2 regions of the Pantoea sp. S18 genome follow, and region 1 is predicted to be linked to the other one. Evidence: predicted binding sites of a transcription regulator. Region 1 holds the regulator's gene; the other holds the start of a gene.

Region 1 (7,208 bases):
GCAAAATCATCCAGTCAGAAAACAACCGCGAAATCTGGTTTAAATTACAGGACGCCACGCAGATCAAATATATTCTGCACAAAGGTTTCGTGGGTATCGATGGAATTAGTTTGACCGTTGGCGACGTGACGAAAAGCAAATTCTGTGTGCATTTGATTCCGGAAACGCTGGAGCGCACCACTTTAGGCGCGAAGAAGTTTGGTCATAAGGTCAATATTGAGATTGATCCGCATACGCAGGCCATTGTGGAAACGGTTGAGCGCGTATTAGCGCAGCGTGAAGCCGCTGCACTGGCGCAGATTGCTAGCGCAGAATAATACCGTAAAAAAAGGCGCCATGCGGCGCCTTGATTCATTTCAAAGCTTATTAACGCGCAACGCGTAAACCGCCATCCTTGCCACGACTGAATACTACCTGCCACAGCTGAATATCACGGGCACGAAACGCACCGGCGCAGGCGTTGAGATAATAGTCGAACATACGTTTAAAACGTTCGCCATATTTCTCAGCCAGCTGCGGCCACGCCGCCTGAAAACGTTCGTACCATGCCATTAACGTCGTATCGTAATCTGCGCCAAAGTTATGCCAGTCTTCCATGACGAAATGCGGCTCACTGGCATCAGCGATTTGACGCACTGACGGCAAACAGCCGTTCGGGAAAATATATTTATCAATCCACGGATCGACATTCATATCTGTGGTGAGGGCGCCAATGGTGTGCAGCAAAAATATGCCGTCTGGTTTGAGGTTGCGGTCAGCAACATCAAAATAAGTGGCATAGTTTTTCGGCCCGACATGTTCAAACATACCGACAGAAACGATGCGATCATATTGATTATTCAGGTCGCGATAGTCCTGCAGTAATATAGTGACATCCAGTCCTTCACAGCGTTGTTGTGCCAGTTTTTGTTGCTCTGCTGAAATAGTCACGCCATGCACCGTGACGCCATAATGGCGCGCAGCGTATTCTGCCAGTCCGCCCCAGCCACAACCGATATCCAACAGCATCATACCCGGTTCAAGTTCCAACTTGCGGCATATCATATCCAGTTTGGCTTGCTGCGCGTTTTCCAGGGTATCAGCGTCTTTCCAGTAGCCGCAGGAATATTGCATATAAGGATCAAGCATCAGTGAGAATAGATCATTACCAAGGTCATAATGCTCTTTACCCACAATCCAGGCGCGTTTTTTTGATTGCAAATTAGTGAGACGCGCGGCGGCGATGCGCAACGTATCTTTAAAATGCCGGGGTAATTGTTTATCCAGATGGTGTTTTAAAACGCGATGGAAGAACATATCGAGCTGTTCGCACTCCCACCAACCATCCATGTAACTTTCACCTAATCCGAGCGATCCTTCCTCAAGAACGCGTTTAAAAAAATCTGGATGCTTTACCTGAATATCCCAGGGACGAGTGCCATTAACTGCAATATCAGCCCGCTCTAGCAGTTCATTGACGATCCGATACCAATGGTTTTCTTCAAGGCTCACTTCTTCTATAACAGATGAACTCATAGCTTCTCCATCACCTTCCGATCTGAACCTGAGAAAAAGAATAGCCAATTTCCCAAGACCTGTGAGAGAACTCACGGAAAATCCGTGCGCCAGAAATCCGACGTTGTACGACGTAGTACAGAGGTATGAATTTGAGCAGAAAAGTGGGTCGCCGCACCGGATAATGTGCAGACGCCATCCCGCGACAGTGTCGCTAAAGGTATTACATTTATATTATTGATTTAATACAGAATTACTGACCCACAGAGTATATGCTCACGTGGGTCAATATTCAACGGGTTATCGTTAGTTTGCTAACGAAAAGCGTTGACTTAGAGATTATCTTCGCAGGGACGGGAAGTGTGGGCAATATCACTTTGTGCGTTTAGCGATCGCTGGCAGACAAAGCCCGCCCACGCCAGTACCACGGTGGCGACCATCACTAACGTGGTGTTGAACAGCGCCTGCTCAAGACCGGCGGAGACCAGCAGGCTGGCAACAAAGCATAATCCTAACTGGAATAAGTTCTGTAATCCTGCGGCTTTACCAGTGGCGTGCGGGAAGGGCGCTAATGCGCTGGCAACCACAATCGGATAGATCGCACCATTGGCCAGCGCCATGCCGCAGAAGGGCATCAACAATACAAACAGCGGCGCGGAAGGCATCAGGGCGATGACAAACAGACTCAGGATGCTCAGGCTATACAACACCAGCAACCACGGCAGGAGTTGCGCGCCCTGATAACGATTTAACAGCGTGCGGCAGCCAAAGCCACCAATCAGAAACGCAATGGTCTGCGGAATATAGCTCAGGCCAATATCGCCCGGCGTCAGGCCAGCAGCGGCGAGAATGAAAGGTGATCCCGTCAGCCAGGCAAAAAAGCTCGCTGAACACGCCGAGTAGATCAAGACGTTACCGCTGTAAACGCGAGTACCCAGCAAGGTCAACCAGCCGGGTTGTTTGCCTGACGCAACTTTCTCGCGCTTAGGCGAGGTTAACTGCAGCGTACCGATCAGCAACACCACGGCAACCAGCGTTAGCGTGATAAAGATGCTGCGCCAGTGGAAGTGGCCGATAAGCCAGGCGCCGAGCAGCGGTGCCAGCGCCGGAGACAGCGCAACCAGCGGCATAATCGTGGCAAACACTTTATTGGCTTTGGCTTTTGGATAGTGATCCACCACCAGCGCCTGCCAGCTCACGGCAGCCGCACACACACCAATCGCCTGCACAAAACGCAGCGCCAGCATCAGGCGGACATCGGTCACCCAAAGCATCCCCAGACAACCAAGGGCGAAGATGGCTAACCCCGCCAGCAAAATGGGTTTACGGCCGTAACGATCTGACAGCGGCCCCCAAAATACCTGGGCACAGGCGAAACCGCCGAGAAACAGACTCAGGCTGGCGCTGATGGTGCCGGGTGCGCTCGCGAAATCACGCTGCATATCGCCAAAGGCGGGTAAATACATATCCGTGGCAAGAAAGCCGAGCATGCTGAGCACGGCGAGATAAGGCATAAATGCTTTAGACGACAACATGGTGATTCTCTTTTGGGCAGGTTGAACGCCGGGGAGTGTAAAAGGATGCAACGCGCTTTGTGAAACGCTAATATTTGCATAGTGCTGTTAAATTTTTTGAAGGCAAAATTATGTGGTCAGAATATGCGCTTGAAGTGGTGGATGCGGTGGCGCGCACTGGCAGTTTTAGTGCGGCAGCGCAGGAGCTGCATCGTGTGCCTTCTGCCGTCAGCTATACCGTGCGCCAGCTGGAAAGCTGGCTGGCGGTGCCGCTGTTTGAGCGTCAGCACCGCGAAGTGGTGATGACACCGGCGGGCGAGCATTTTGTACGTGAAGGACGATCTGTTATCAAAAAAATGCTGGCAACCCGTCGACAGTGTCAGCAACTGGCAAATGGCTGGCGCGGGGAGCTAAGCATCGCGGTTGATTGCATCGTTAAACCGCAGCGCACGCGGCAGTTAGTGAAGGATTTCTATCGCCACTTTCCCGATATGGAGCTGATTATCAGCTACGAAGTGTTTAACGGCGTGTGGGATGCATTGGCAGATGGCCGGGTTGATGTGGCGATTGGCGCAACCCAGGCGATTCCGGTGGGCGGACGTTTTGCCTTTCAGGATATGGGCGCGTTGAACTGGCGTTGTGTTGTAAGTCCGGATCATCCGTTGGTTAACAGCACGGAGCTGGATGATGAAACATTGCGAGTATGGCCATCGCTGGTGCTGGAGGATACCTCGCGTGCGTTGCCGCGCCGTATGACATGGACGCTGGATAATCAGCGACGTCTGGTGGTGCCAGAGTGGGAAACCGGGATGGATTGTTTGCTGGCAGGATTATGCGTCGGCATGGCGCCAGGCCATCTGGCGCGTCCTCTGCTGGACAGCCATAAACTGGTGGAACTGGCACTGCCGCAGGCCTTTCCGGACAGTCCGTGCTGCGTCAGCTGGTCAGAACAGCGCGCGTCACCGGCGCTGGAGTGGTTACTGGCTTATCTCGGGGATGCCGAAACGCTGAACCACGAATGGCTCAGCGAATTGTCGGCTTAGCGGCGATAGTCGCGGAACGGACCGTACGCCACCGAACGGCGCTCAATCAGCGTTGGCTGAACCTCAATGGTTTGCGGATCTTCACGCTTGCTGGTGATGCGATCCAGTAGCATTTCCAGCGCTTTTTCACCCAGTTCGGCTTTTGGCTGATGCACGGTGGTCAGCGCTGGCGTGAAATAGCGCGCGTTGCGCACATTATCGTAGCCGATGACTGAGATATCCTGCGGTACGCGCAAACCCATCTCATCAGCAGCGCAAATCGCGCCCATCGCCATAATATCGCCACCGCAGAACACCGCTGTTGGGCGCTGTTTCTGATTTAAAATCTGCTGCATCGCCTGATAGCCCGATTCAGGCTCAAAGTCGCCCTGAACTACCCATTCCGGACGCACCGTAATGCCCGCTTCGTTCATTGCCTGCAGGAAGCCAGCGTGACGGCCGCCGCCGGTGTTGCGCTCCATCTGGCCGGGAATGGCACCGATATCTCGATGACCGCGTTCAATCAGATAACGCCCGGCGAGATAGCCGCCCTGAAACGCATTGTCTTGCACGGTATCGGTGAAATCACCGCGCGATGCACCCCAATCCATCACCACCATGGGAATGTTGCGGTTCTCTTCCAGCATCTGCAGCAAATCGTCTGGATACTCAGAACACATCACCAGCAAGCCATCGACGCGCTTTTGCGCCATCATCGACAGGTAAGCACGCTGCTTTTGCAGATCGTTGTGCGCATTGCCGAGAATCAGCGTGTACCCGCGTTCGAAACAACGGTTCTCCACCGCTTCGATAATTTCAGCGAAATAGGGCGCTTCGCTGGAGGTCGCCAGCAAACCTAAGGTTTTGGTGTGATTAACTTTGAGACTACGCGCCACGGCACTGGGCGAGTAGTGTAATTCTTTGATCGCTTCCCATACGGCGTTACGCGTCTCTTCCGCAACGAAACGCGTTTTGTTGATGACATGCGAAACCGTGGTGGTTGAGACACCCGCGCGTTTTGCGACATCTTTAATTGTTGCCATGAAAATGGTACTCCTGGGCTTATCGCAACTTACTGATAAGTATATTGTTAAACGTTTGCGTCTGCTAATGCTTTTATAGCCCAAAAAAGCGGGCAAAACGGTGTGTTTTAGCAGGCGAAATCACTTCATCACGCTGTAAATACAGCACGCGCAAAATCTGTTGCGCAACGAAAGGCGGCGATTCTAACAAGCTGGCGCGGATAACACGAGATTTTTGCCCATTGCTGTGCGAAAATCGCCTTAACCCTAATAATTGTGTGACTAAGGAGTTGTGATGAATACCGACCTGAAGCTGGCGCTAATGACCACCGTTGGCGCACTGTTGATGATTATCGCCTTCAGCTTTACCGCGATCATGCATTAACAAAAAAGCCGGAGCTGAGAACAGCATCCGGCTTTTTATGATTGTTGCGCAACAGTTAGCGAATAGTTTTTGGCGTCATCATGCGACGCGCGCCCACATAGTGTTTCTGCCAGTAATCCTCACCCAGTGCGCTAATCTGAATATCTTTGCCGGTACGCGGCGACTGAATGAATTTCCCGTTGCCGAGATACACGCCAACATGATCGGCGGTGCCGCGATTATTAATGCGGAAGAACACCAGATCACCTTTCTCCAGCATTTCACGCTTAATCGGTGCCGCATCGCGCAGGTGATACATCTCATTGGCGGTGCGCGGGAATTTGAATTTCACCAAATCTTTATAGGCGTACCACACTAAGCCGCTGCAATCGAAACCGGTGTGTGGCGAAGTGCCGCCCCACTGATAAGGTTTGCCGAGTTGGCCCATCAATTTGGTCATCGCTGTTTCACGCGCTTTTTGATAACGCTGGCGGTGCGCCTTACTCATTTTGATGCCGGTCAGCGCTAACGCTTCATCATCGACGGCGATCTCTGGTGTTTTCTTCGCTAAACGTTGATGACCGTATTTCTTAGCAGAGAGTTTCAGCGGGGATTTTTTGCTGGTGGTCTTGTGCAGCGCGGTTTCTGTTTTGGTCTGTTTTTTGAGTTTGAATTTTTGAACAGCAGTCAGGCGCGATTTTTTGGTGGTGGTTTTCACCGGGCGTCGTTTGCGGCGCTCGTCTTCACGTGCGCTCTTTTTCTCTGCTTTAAGCGAACTGGCATTAACGGGCGCATGCGGAGATGCAGCAGCCACATTAAAAAACAGTTGGGCGAAAGCCAGTATGAAAAGCGTAATTAGTAGACGCATAATCCGGTTACAGGTTAAGCAGGCTGAATGAAAGCAGACTGCGTTAAAGTGAGAGAAATCTGATCAAGCGATCAGCGCCGAGGCAATTCTAATCCACTTTTTTTCCAAAAGGTAAGGCCTTTTTCCATTAATATGTTACCAGATTGATTCTGTAGCAAAAATGAGCGATTTCAGCTGGTTAACGCAGCGAAACTATTGCTAATTATTAATTTATTAATGCCAATTAATGATATGAAAATGTTATTTGTCATGCGTTAACTTAACAAACATGGCGATTAGCCAGTGCAAACGCAAAATCCCGTTTTCAGTCCGGGAGCGAAATCGCTACAATAAACAAACACGAAGTAGAAGATTAAGGAAGGCAATAATGAGTACTGTTGAAAAAATTCAGCGTCAGATCGCAGAAAACCCGATTCTGCTGTACATGAAAGGTTCTCCAAAGCTGCCAAGCTGCGGTTTCTCGGCGCAAGCCGTGCAGGCGCTTTCTGCGTGTGGCGAGCGTTTCGCATACGTGGACATTCTGCAGAACCCGGACATTCGTGCTGAAATGCCAAAATACGCTAACTGGCCAACCTTCCCGCAGCTGTGGGTAGATGGTGAACTGGTCGGCGGCTGCGACATCATCGTTGAGATGTTCCAGCGCGGTGAACTTCAGCCACTGCTGAAAGAGACCGCTGAGAAGTATAAAGAAGCGGAATAATGCAGAAGGCCGACAAATGTCGGCCTTTTCTTTGCTTACTCGGCAGACGCGTCGTCTGCGGATTCTTCACTGAAAGCCAGCGGCCAGCCGCCCAGACGTTTCCAGCGGTTCACCAACTCACAAAACAGCGTCGCGGTTTGCTCGGTGTCATACAGCGCCGAATGCGCTTGCGTACTATCAAACTCCATTCCCGCCGCTTTACAGGCTTTCGCCAACACGGTTTG
Region 2 (7,208 bases), 1.9 Mb from region 1:
TTAAAGCCTTCGCCACGCTCGCGCGCCGCAGACGTACCGGCAATGCCTTGCAGTTCAATAATTTTCGCGCCATCACCCAGTTTTTTGGCGATGAAGTCACCGGCCATTTTGCCGCCGAAACGGTTGTCAGAAGCCACGTGGCTCACTACGGTGCCCTGTGCTGCCACGCGGTCCAGCGTGATCACCGGAATATTCGCCTGGTTTGCCATCTTAACGGCGTTACCCACCGCATCAGAATCGGTTGGGTTGATCAGCAGCAGCTTGGTGCCGCGCACCGTCAGATCCTGCACGTTCGCCAGCTCTTTCGCCGGGTTGTTCTGCGAATCCAGCACCACGAGGTTATAACCCAGTTGGTCAGCTTCTTTCTGTGCGCCATCTTTCAGAGACACAAAGAACGGATTATTCAGGGTTGAAACCACCAGAGCAATGGTGTCCTTTGCCATCGCGCCAGCACTGAGGGTGGCGCCAAGAATGACGGCCAATGCAGTTAACTTTTTCATTTTTAAATCCTGTGTGAAGGTCAGAGTTATTTACTGCTTTTGTTATCCACCAGCACCGCTAGCAGAATGACGACGGCTTTAACAATCATTTGGTAGTAAGACGATACGCCCATCAGATTCAGGCCGTTGTTCAGGAAACCGAGGATCAACGCACCAATCAGCGTGCCCATGATGCGACCTTTGCCGCCCGCCAGGCTGGTACCACCCAGCACCACCGCCGCGATCGCATCCAGTTCATAACCGGTGCCCGCGGTAGGTTGTGCGGAAGAGAGACGCGCCACCTCGATGGTGCCCGCCAATGCCGCCAGCAGGCCGCACAGCGAATAAACGATGATTTTGACGCGATTAACGTTGATGCCTGACAAACGTGTAGCCGCTTCGTTGCCACCCAACGCATAGATGTAACGGCCAAGGCGCGTGTGATGCAGCATGTACCACGCCAACCCAAACACCGCGACCATCAGCCACACCGGCGTTGGGATGCCCAGCGGACGACCAATACCGAACCAGCCAAACAGATCGGCGTTATCGTTGAAGCCGGTATTGATCGGGCTGCCGTTGGTGTAAACCATGGTGACGCCGCGCAGCAGCAACATCATCACCAGCGTGGCGATGAAAGCCTGTACCTTGCCGCGCGCCACAATCACGCCGGTAATACCGCCAATTGCCGCTCCCAGCGCCAGCGAAGCCGCAACGGCCACCAGCGCATTCACTTCTAATCCGACAATCGATGCCGCCACCGCGCCGGTCAGCGCCAGCAGCGATCCCACGGACAGATCAATGCCCGAAGTCAGAATCACCAGCGTCATGCCGACCGCCATAATGGCGTTGACCGAGGTCTGCTGCAGAATGTTGAACATGTTGGCCAGCGTGAAGAAGTTCGGGCTCTGGCTGGCAACCACGGCGATCAGCACGATCAATGCAATCAGTGATTTCTGCTCCAGCAGCCAGGCTTTGCTGAACCAGCGACGGCTGGCGGGTAAGGTTTGGGTGCTCATACAACTAACTCCTCGCTGTGTTGCTTACCGACTGCCGCCGCCATCAGGGATTCCTGGGTAGCTTGCTCACGGGAAAATTCGCCACTCAGATGGCCTTCATGCATCACCACGATGCGGTCGCTCATGCCCAGCACTTCGGGCATTTCCGACGACACCAAAATGATGCTCAGCCCTTCGGCTTTAAACTGGTTAATTAACTGATAAATTTCTTTCTTTGCCCCGACATCGACGCCGCGCGTTGGCTCATCAAGAATCAACACATCAGGGCGCGTCATCAGGCCGCGCGCAATCGCCACTTTTTGCTGATTACCGCCGGAAAGCAGGCCAATTGGCTGCTCCATTGAAGGGGTTTTGACGTTGAACAGGCGGATAAAATCGCCCACCGCCAGCTGCTCGTCGCTGTGTCTCAGGTTGCCCGCGCCGGTGCTGAAATAGCGCAGCGCGGTCAGCGACATGTTCTCTTTCACCGACATGCCCAACACCAAACCATCGCGCTTACGATCTTCGGAGATATAAACGATGCCGTTCGCCAATCCGTCTTGCGGGGAGCGGGTGGTGATTTCGCGGCCATTCAGCGTGACTTTACCTTTACTGCGCGGCAGCGCGCCGTACAGCACTTTCATCAGTTCGGTACGTCCCGCGCCCATCAGGCCCGACACGCCAAGGATTTCCCCTTTGCGCAGCGTAAAGCTGACGTCATCAACGCCCGGACCGCTGAGGTTTTCAACTTTTAAGCGGATCTCACCCGGCTGTTGATCGATACGCGGATATTGATCTTCCAGCTTGCGGCCGACCATCATCTCGATCAGGCTCTCTTCGCTGAGATCGCACACCGCACGCTCGGCAATAAACTGCCCATCGCGGAACACGGTGACGTCATCGCAAATCTCGAAGATCTCTTTCATGCGGTGCGAGATATAGACGATGCCGCAGCCCTGCGCTTTCAGTTCGTTGATGACGCGGAACAGCGACAGCGTTTCGGTATCGGTCAGCGCATCGGTCGGTTCATCCATAATGATGACTTTCGACTCGAAGCTGAGCACTTTGGCGATCTCCACCATCTGCTGATCGCCAATCGACAAATCGCCCACCAGCTTGTGGCTGTTGAAGCGCAGATTGAGGCGCTTTAATAGCGCATCCGCCTCGGCGTACATCTTTTTCCATTCGATGCGGCCAAAGCGGTTAACAAATTCGCGGCCAAGGAAGATATTCTCGGCGACGGTCAATTGCGGAATCAGGTTAAGTTCCTGATGGATAATGCCAATACCCGCTTCCTGCGACGCTTTCGGGCCAGAGAACGCCACATCCTTACCGAGCCACTGCATAGAACCGGCATCCATGCTGTATATGCCGGTCAGCACTTTCATCATGGTGGATTTGCCCGCGCCGTTTTCGCCCACCAGCGCCATTGCGCGTCCCGCATAAACGGCGAGCGATGCGCCATTCAGCGCTTTAACGCCAGGAAACGACTTTTCAATCCCTTTGAGTTGCAATAACGGTTGCATAGCGGCCTCAGAAGGTCACGCCGGCGCTCAGGATGACATTCGCATACGGAGAACACTCTCCGCTGCGAATGACCGCCTGACTACGCTGCGTTTGTTGTTTGAATTGTTCATGGCTGGTGTAACGGATGGTGATGATATTTCCCTGGTGCTGTTGCAAGGCTTCGAGCACGGCGAGCAGTGCGCTATGGAGCTGCGGATTGTGCTGCTTAATCTCCTCCGCCATCAGGGCGCTTTCGACCTGCATCTCCTGCGTGACAACCTCAACCACCTGTAAAAATTCGGGCGTACCCGGCGTTAACGCCAGATCGATGCGCTGTGGACCAGCCGGAATCGGCAAGCCTGCATCTGCAATCGTCAGCGTATCGGTGTGCCCCAGGCGAGCAATCACATGAGAGACTTCAGCGTTTAACAAGCGACCTTTTTTCATTTATTCCACTCCACAGCGAAACGTTTCGCTGATCGGGAGTGTATAAAATGCGCACGGCAACTCAATGGCGGCATCACGGAAATGTGATCGCCATCGAAACGTTTCGCTTGTGCCAGAGAGAATTTGAGTTTGGTGGGATGTTGGAGCCGCTGCTGCGGCCCCGAAGCAGGGATTAAGGCAGTTTACGTACCTGTTTCACGTCCAGTTCGATGGAGTTGAAATCTTTATCCAGTTCGCCGGTCAGTTCAACCTGATCCTTCGGCGTGATGGTCAAACCGTTCCAGCGTTTATGATCGATCTCGACCTTCATGGTGCCGGTGGCATCACGGAACTGATAATCCTCATCACCGATTTGCTTCTCAAGCGTACCGCGCACGGTGATCCAGCTATCGTCCTTCATCTCTTCGGCCTGTTTCACCGTGACAACGCTGGTGTTATCGGCTTTGAAACCACCAGACTTCACCTGCGTGGAGGGTGCATTCGGATCAACAAAGCCACCTTGTTGAGCGGCAAGAACCGGCGTGGCGGCCAGAGCGATGATAGCTAACAGGGCTGCAGATTTTTTCATATGTCACCTCTTTTCCATGAATGTGTTGGTTTACGGGAGCTATTTCACCACAAGGTTCTTAACAGGATCTTAAGAGAATCCGTTGAGCTAACATTCATGAAAAATAGTCTATTTGCTGGGACTTTCGCTGTACAAGAGTGATTGTGCTTCGTATAACTCCGCTTAACAGAAGGAGAGTTGATGCGCATTTTACTGATTGAAGATGACACGCTGATTGGCGACGGTTTGAAAGTCGGGTTGACCAAACTCGGTTTCAGCGTGGATTGGTTTGTCTCCGGCGAAGCCGGATTTCAGGCGTTGGCGGCCGCGCCCTGGGACGCGGTGGTGCTGGATCTATCGCTGCCAGAACGCGATGGTCTGGATATCCTGCGTCAGTGGCGCCAGCAAGGACAGGATGTGCCGGTGCTGATTCTTACCGCGCGCGATGCGCTCGATCAGCGCGTGCAAGGATTGCAGCTCGGCGCTGACGATTACCTGTGCAAGCCGTTTGCATTAACAGAAGTGGCGGCACGCTTGCAGGCGTTGATCCGTCGCCGTCACGGCCAACTGCAGCCAGAACTCAAACACGGCAAAGTGGTGATGGCGCCCGGCAGCCACAGCGTGCAGTGCGATGGCGAAGCCGTCAGCCTGAAGAGCCGCGAACTGGCGCTACTGGAGCTGTTTCTGCGCAATCCTGGCCGCGTGCTGACGCGCAGTCAGCTGGAAGAAAAGCTCTACAGCTGGGATGAAGATGTCTCCAGCAATGCGGTGGAAGTGCACATTCATCATCTGCGCAAGAAACTCGGCAGCCAGTTTATTCGTACCGTACACGGCGTCGGTTATACGCTGGGAGCGGCGGAATGAGTCTGTTTCTGCGCCTCGCCATCGGCTTTGTGCTGCTGATTATGCTGTGCGGCGGCCTGGCCAGCCTCAGCTCCTGGCACCAAACCCGCGATACGGTAGACGAGCTATTTGATACTCAGCAAATGCTGTTCGCCAAACGTTTAATTACGCTCGATCCCACCTCGCTCCAGGACGAAAAACTGCCTAAAACCAAGTCGATCCTGCGTCATCATCGTGGCGATCAGGATGACGATGCGCTGGCGTTTGCCATCTTCAGCGCTGACGGCCAGCCGCTGCTCAATGACGGCGAAAATGGGCGTGATTTACAGTTTGATTACCAACGTGATGGCTTTACCGATGGCCGCCTGCGCGGCGACAAAGATAGCTGGCGCTTGGTGTGGCTCACCTCTGCGGATAAGCGTTATCGCGTGGTGGTTGGGCAAGAGTGGGAATACCGCGAAGATATGACGCGCGATCTGGCACTCAGCAGCCTGCTGCCGTGGCTGATCGCCATGCCCTTTATGCTGCTGTTACTGCTGGCGCTGGTGTGGTTCGAGCTGCGCCCATTGAAACGCCTTACGCTTTCACTGCACCAGCGTGCGCCGGATGATGCCACGCCATTACCTGAAACGCGCCTGCCTAAAGAAGTGAAGCCGCTGGTGGTGGCGCTCAACGGCTTGTTCAGCCGTATGGCGCATCTGGTGCAGCGCGAACGTCGCTTTACCTCCGATGCCGCCCATGAACTGCGCAGCCCGCTGGCGGCGCTGCGCGTGCAGAGCGAAGTGATTCAGCTGGCCGATGATGATGAAGCGATGCGTAAACGGGCGATTCAGCAGCTGGACAGCGGCATTGTGCGCGCCACGCGTTTGGTGGATCAGCTCTTAACGCTGTCACGCGTGGAAGCTGACGATCTGCGCAGCGAGTTTCAGCCGGTGGCGCTGGCGCCGCTGCTGCAAAACCTGCTGGCGGAGCACTTCCCGCAGGCGGAACAACAAAACACCGCTTTGCAGTTCACCAGCCACGCCGAACCGGTGATGAACGGTCATCCGCTGTTGCTGGGATTGATGGTGCGGAACCTGCTGGATAACGCGCTGCGCTATTCGCCGTCGGGCAGCACTATTGATGTGCAGCTCAACGTTCGCGCCATTACCGTTGATGATAACGGGCCGGGCGTCAGCGATGAGCAGTTGGCAAGGTTGGGTGAACGCTTCTGGCGACCGCCGGGACAGGCACAAACCGGCAGCGGATTGGGGCTTTCCATCGTGAAGAATATTGCCCAGCTGCACGGCATTCGCTTGCAGTTCAGCCAGCGCGCCAGCGGAGGATTGCGCGTCACCTTGAGTTGGTGAATGCCCACGTTTTCGTAGGGTGCGCATTCATGCGCACCAGGTCGCCATAAATGGCGACCCTACAAAGGATTACTCCATTCATGGCGACTTCAAACAACGTTAAATCTCGACCTGGGTTCCCAGCTCGATCACGCGGTTCGGTGGGATTTCAAACTGATCCGGCGCGCGCAGCGCGTTGCGTTGCAGCGCGAGGAACAGCTTGCCGCGCAGGCGCAGATACCACGGACGATCGCCGATAATCAGCGATTCATGCGACATAAAGAAGGAGGTTTCCATCATGCGGCAGTTTAGGCCTTCAAGACCGCAGCGGTGGAAAATCTCCTCAACGTTTGGCGTTTCGCGCCAGCCATAGCTTGCCACCACGCGCCAGAAGGTCGGCGATAACTGTTCAATGGTCACACGACGCACATTGTGCACGTAAGGCGCATCTTCCGTACGCAGCGTTAGCAGCACCACGCGCTCATGCAACACTTTGTTGTGCTTGAGGTTATGCAGCATGGCAAACGGAATCACGTTCAGCGCCCGCGACATATACACTGCGGTGCCCGGCACGCGTACCGGCGGCGATTTCTCCAGCGACGCAATCATCGCTTCGAGGGAATTGCCGTGCTCATGCATACGACGCAGCAGGCGGAAACGCTCGCTTTTCCAGGTGGTCATGATGATGAACATCATCAACGCCAGCGTCAGCGGCAGCCAACCACCGGAGAACACCTTGATCAGGTTGGCGGAGAACAGCGACACGTCGATGATCAACATGGCAATCAGAATCAACACCACCAGATAGCGGTTCCAGTGCCAGTTTTGAATCGCCACGGTTGAACAGAGAATGGCGGTCAGCACCATGGTGCCGGTTACCGCAATGCCGTACGCCGCCGCCAGATTGCTGGAGTGCTCGAAGCCGACAATCACAATCACCACCGAGAAATAGAGCAGCCAGTTAATCACTGGAATATAGATCTGCCCGGACTCCTCTTCTGAAGTGTGCACAATGCGCATCGGTGGCAAATAGCCGAGACGCACCGCCTGACGCGTTAAT

Evidence for each region. The regulator PurR, encoded in region 1, represses purine synthesis genes. The targets are predictions, from matches to a motif close to CANGCAAACGTTTGCNTG.
Region 2: a site for PurR is predicted at 3,444-3,461, ahead of rbsD (D-ribose pyranase). Genes of this name have one in related genera too.

The regions. Positions count from the first base shown of each region.
Region 1 covers NZ_CP142688.1:1,866,603-1,873,810, forward strand. Annotated here, with positions in the region: gene VIJ98_RS08660 (riboflavin synthase) at 1-317, shown strand, start outside; gene cfa (cyclopropane fatty acyl phospholipid synthase) at 367-1,515, opposite strand; gene punC (purine nucleoside transporter PunC) at 1,827-3,029, opposite strand; gene punR (DNA-binding transcriptional activator PunR) at 3,140-4,051, shown strand; gene purR (HTH-type transcriptional repressor PurR) at 4,048-5,073, opposite strand; gene VIJ98_RS08685 (YnhF family membrane protein) at 5,348-5,437, shown strand; gene VIJ98_RS08690 (C40 family peptidase) at 5,493-6,284, opposite strand; gene VIJ98_RS08695 (Grx4 family monothiol glutaredoxin) at 6,649-6,984, shown strand; gene rnt (ribonuclease T) at 7,020-7,208, opposite strand, start outside.
Region 2 covers NZ_CP142688.1:4,249,232-4,256,439, forward strand. Annotated here, with positions in the region: gene rbsB (ribose ABC transporter substrate-binding protein RbsB) at 1-500, opposite strand, end outside; gene rbsC (ribose ABC transporter permease) at 527-1,498, opposite strand; gene rbsA (ribose ABC transporter ATP-binding protein RbsA) at 1,495-3,003, opposite strand; gene rbsD (D-ribose pyranase) at 3,011-3,430, opposite strand; gene VIJ98_RS19825 (YgiW/YdeI family stress tolerance OB fold protein) at 3,603-3,998, opposite strand; gene qseB (quorum sensing response regulator transcription factor QseB) at 4,179-4,841, shown strand; gene qseC (quorum sensing histidine kinase QseC) at 4,838-6,169, shown strand; gene kup (low affinity potassium transporter Kup) at 6,269-7,208, opposite strand, start outside.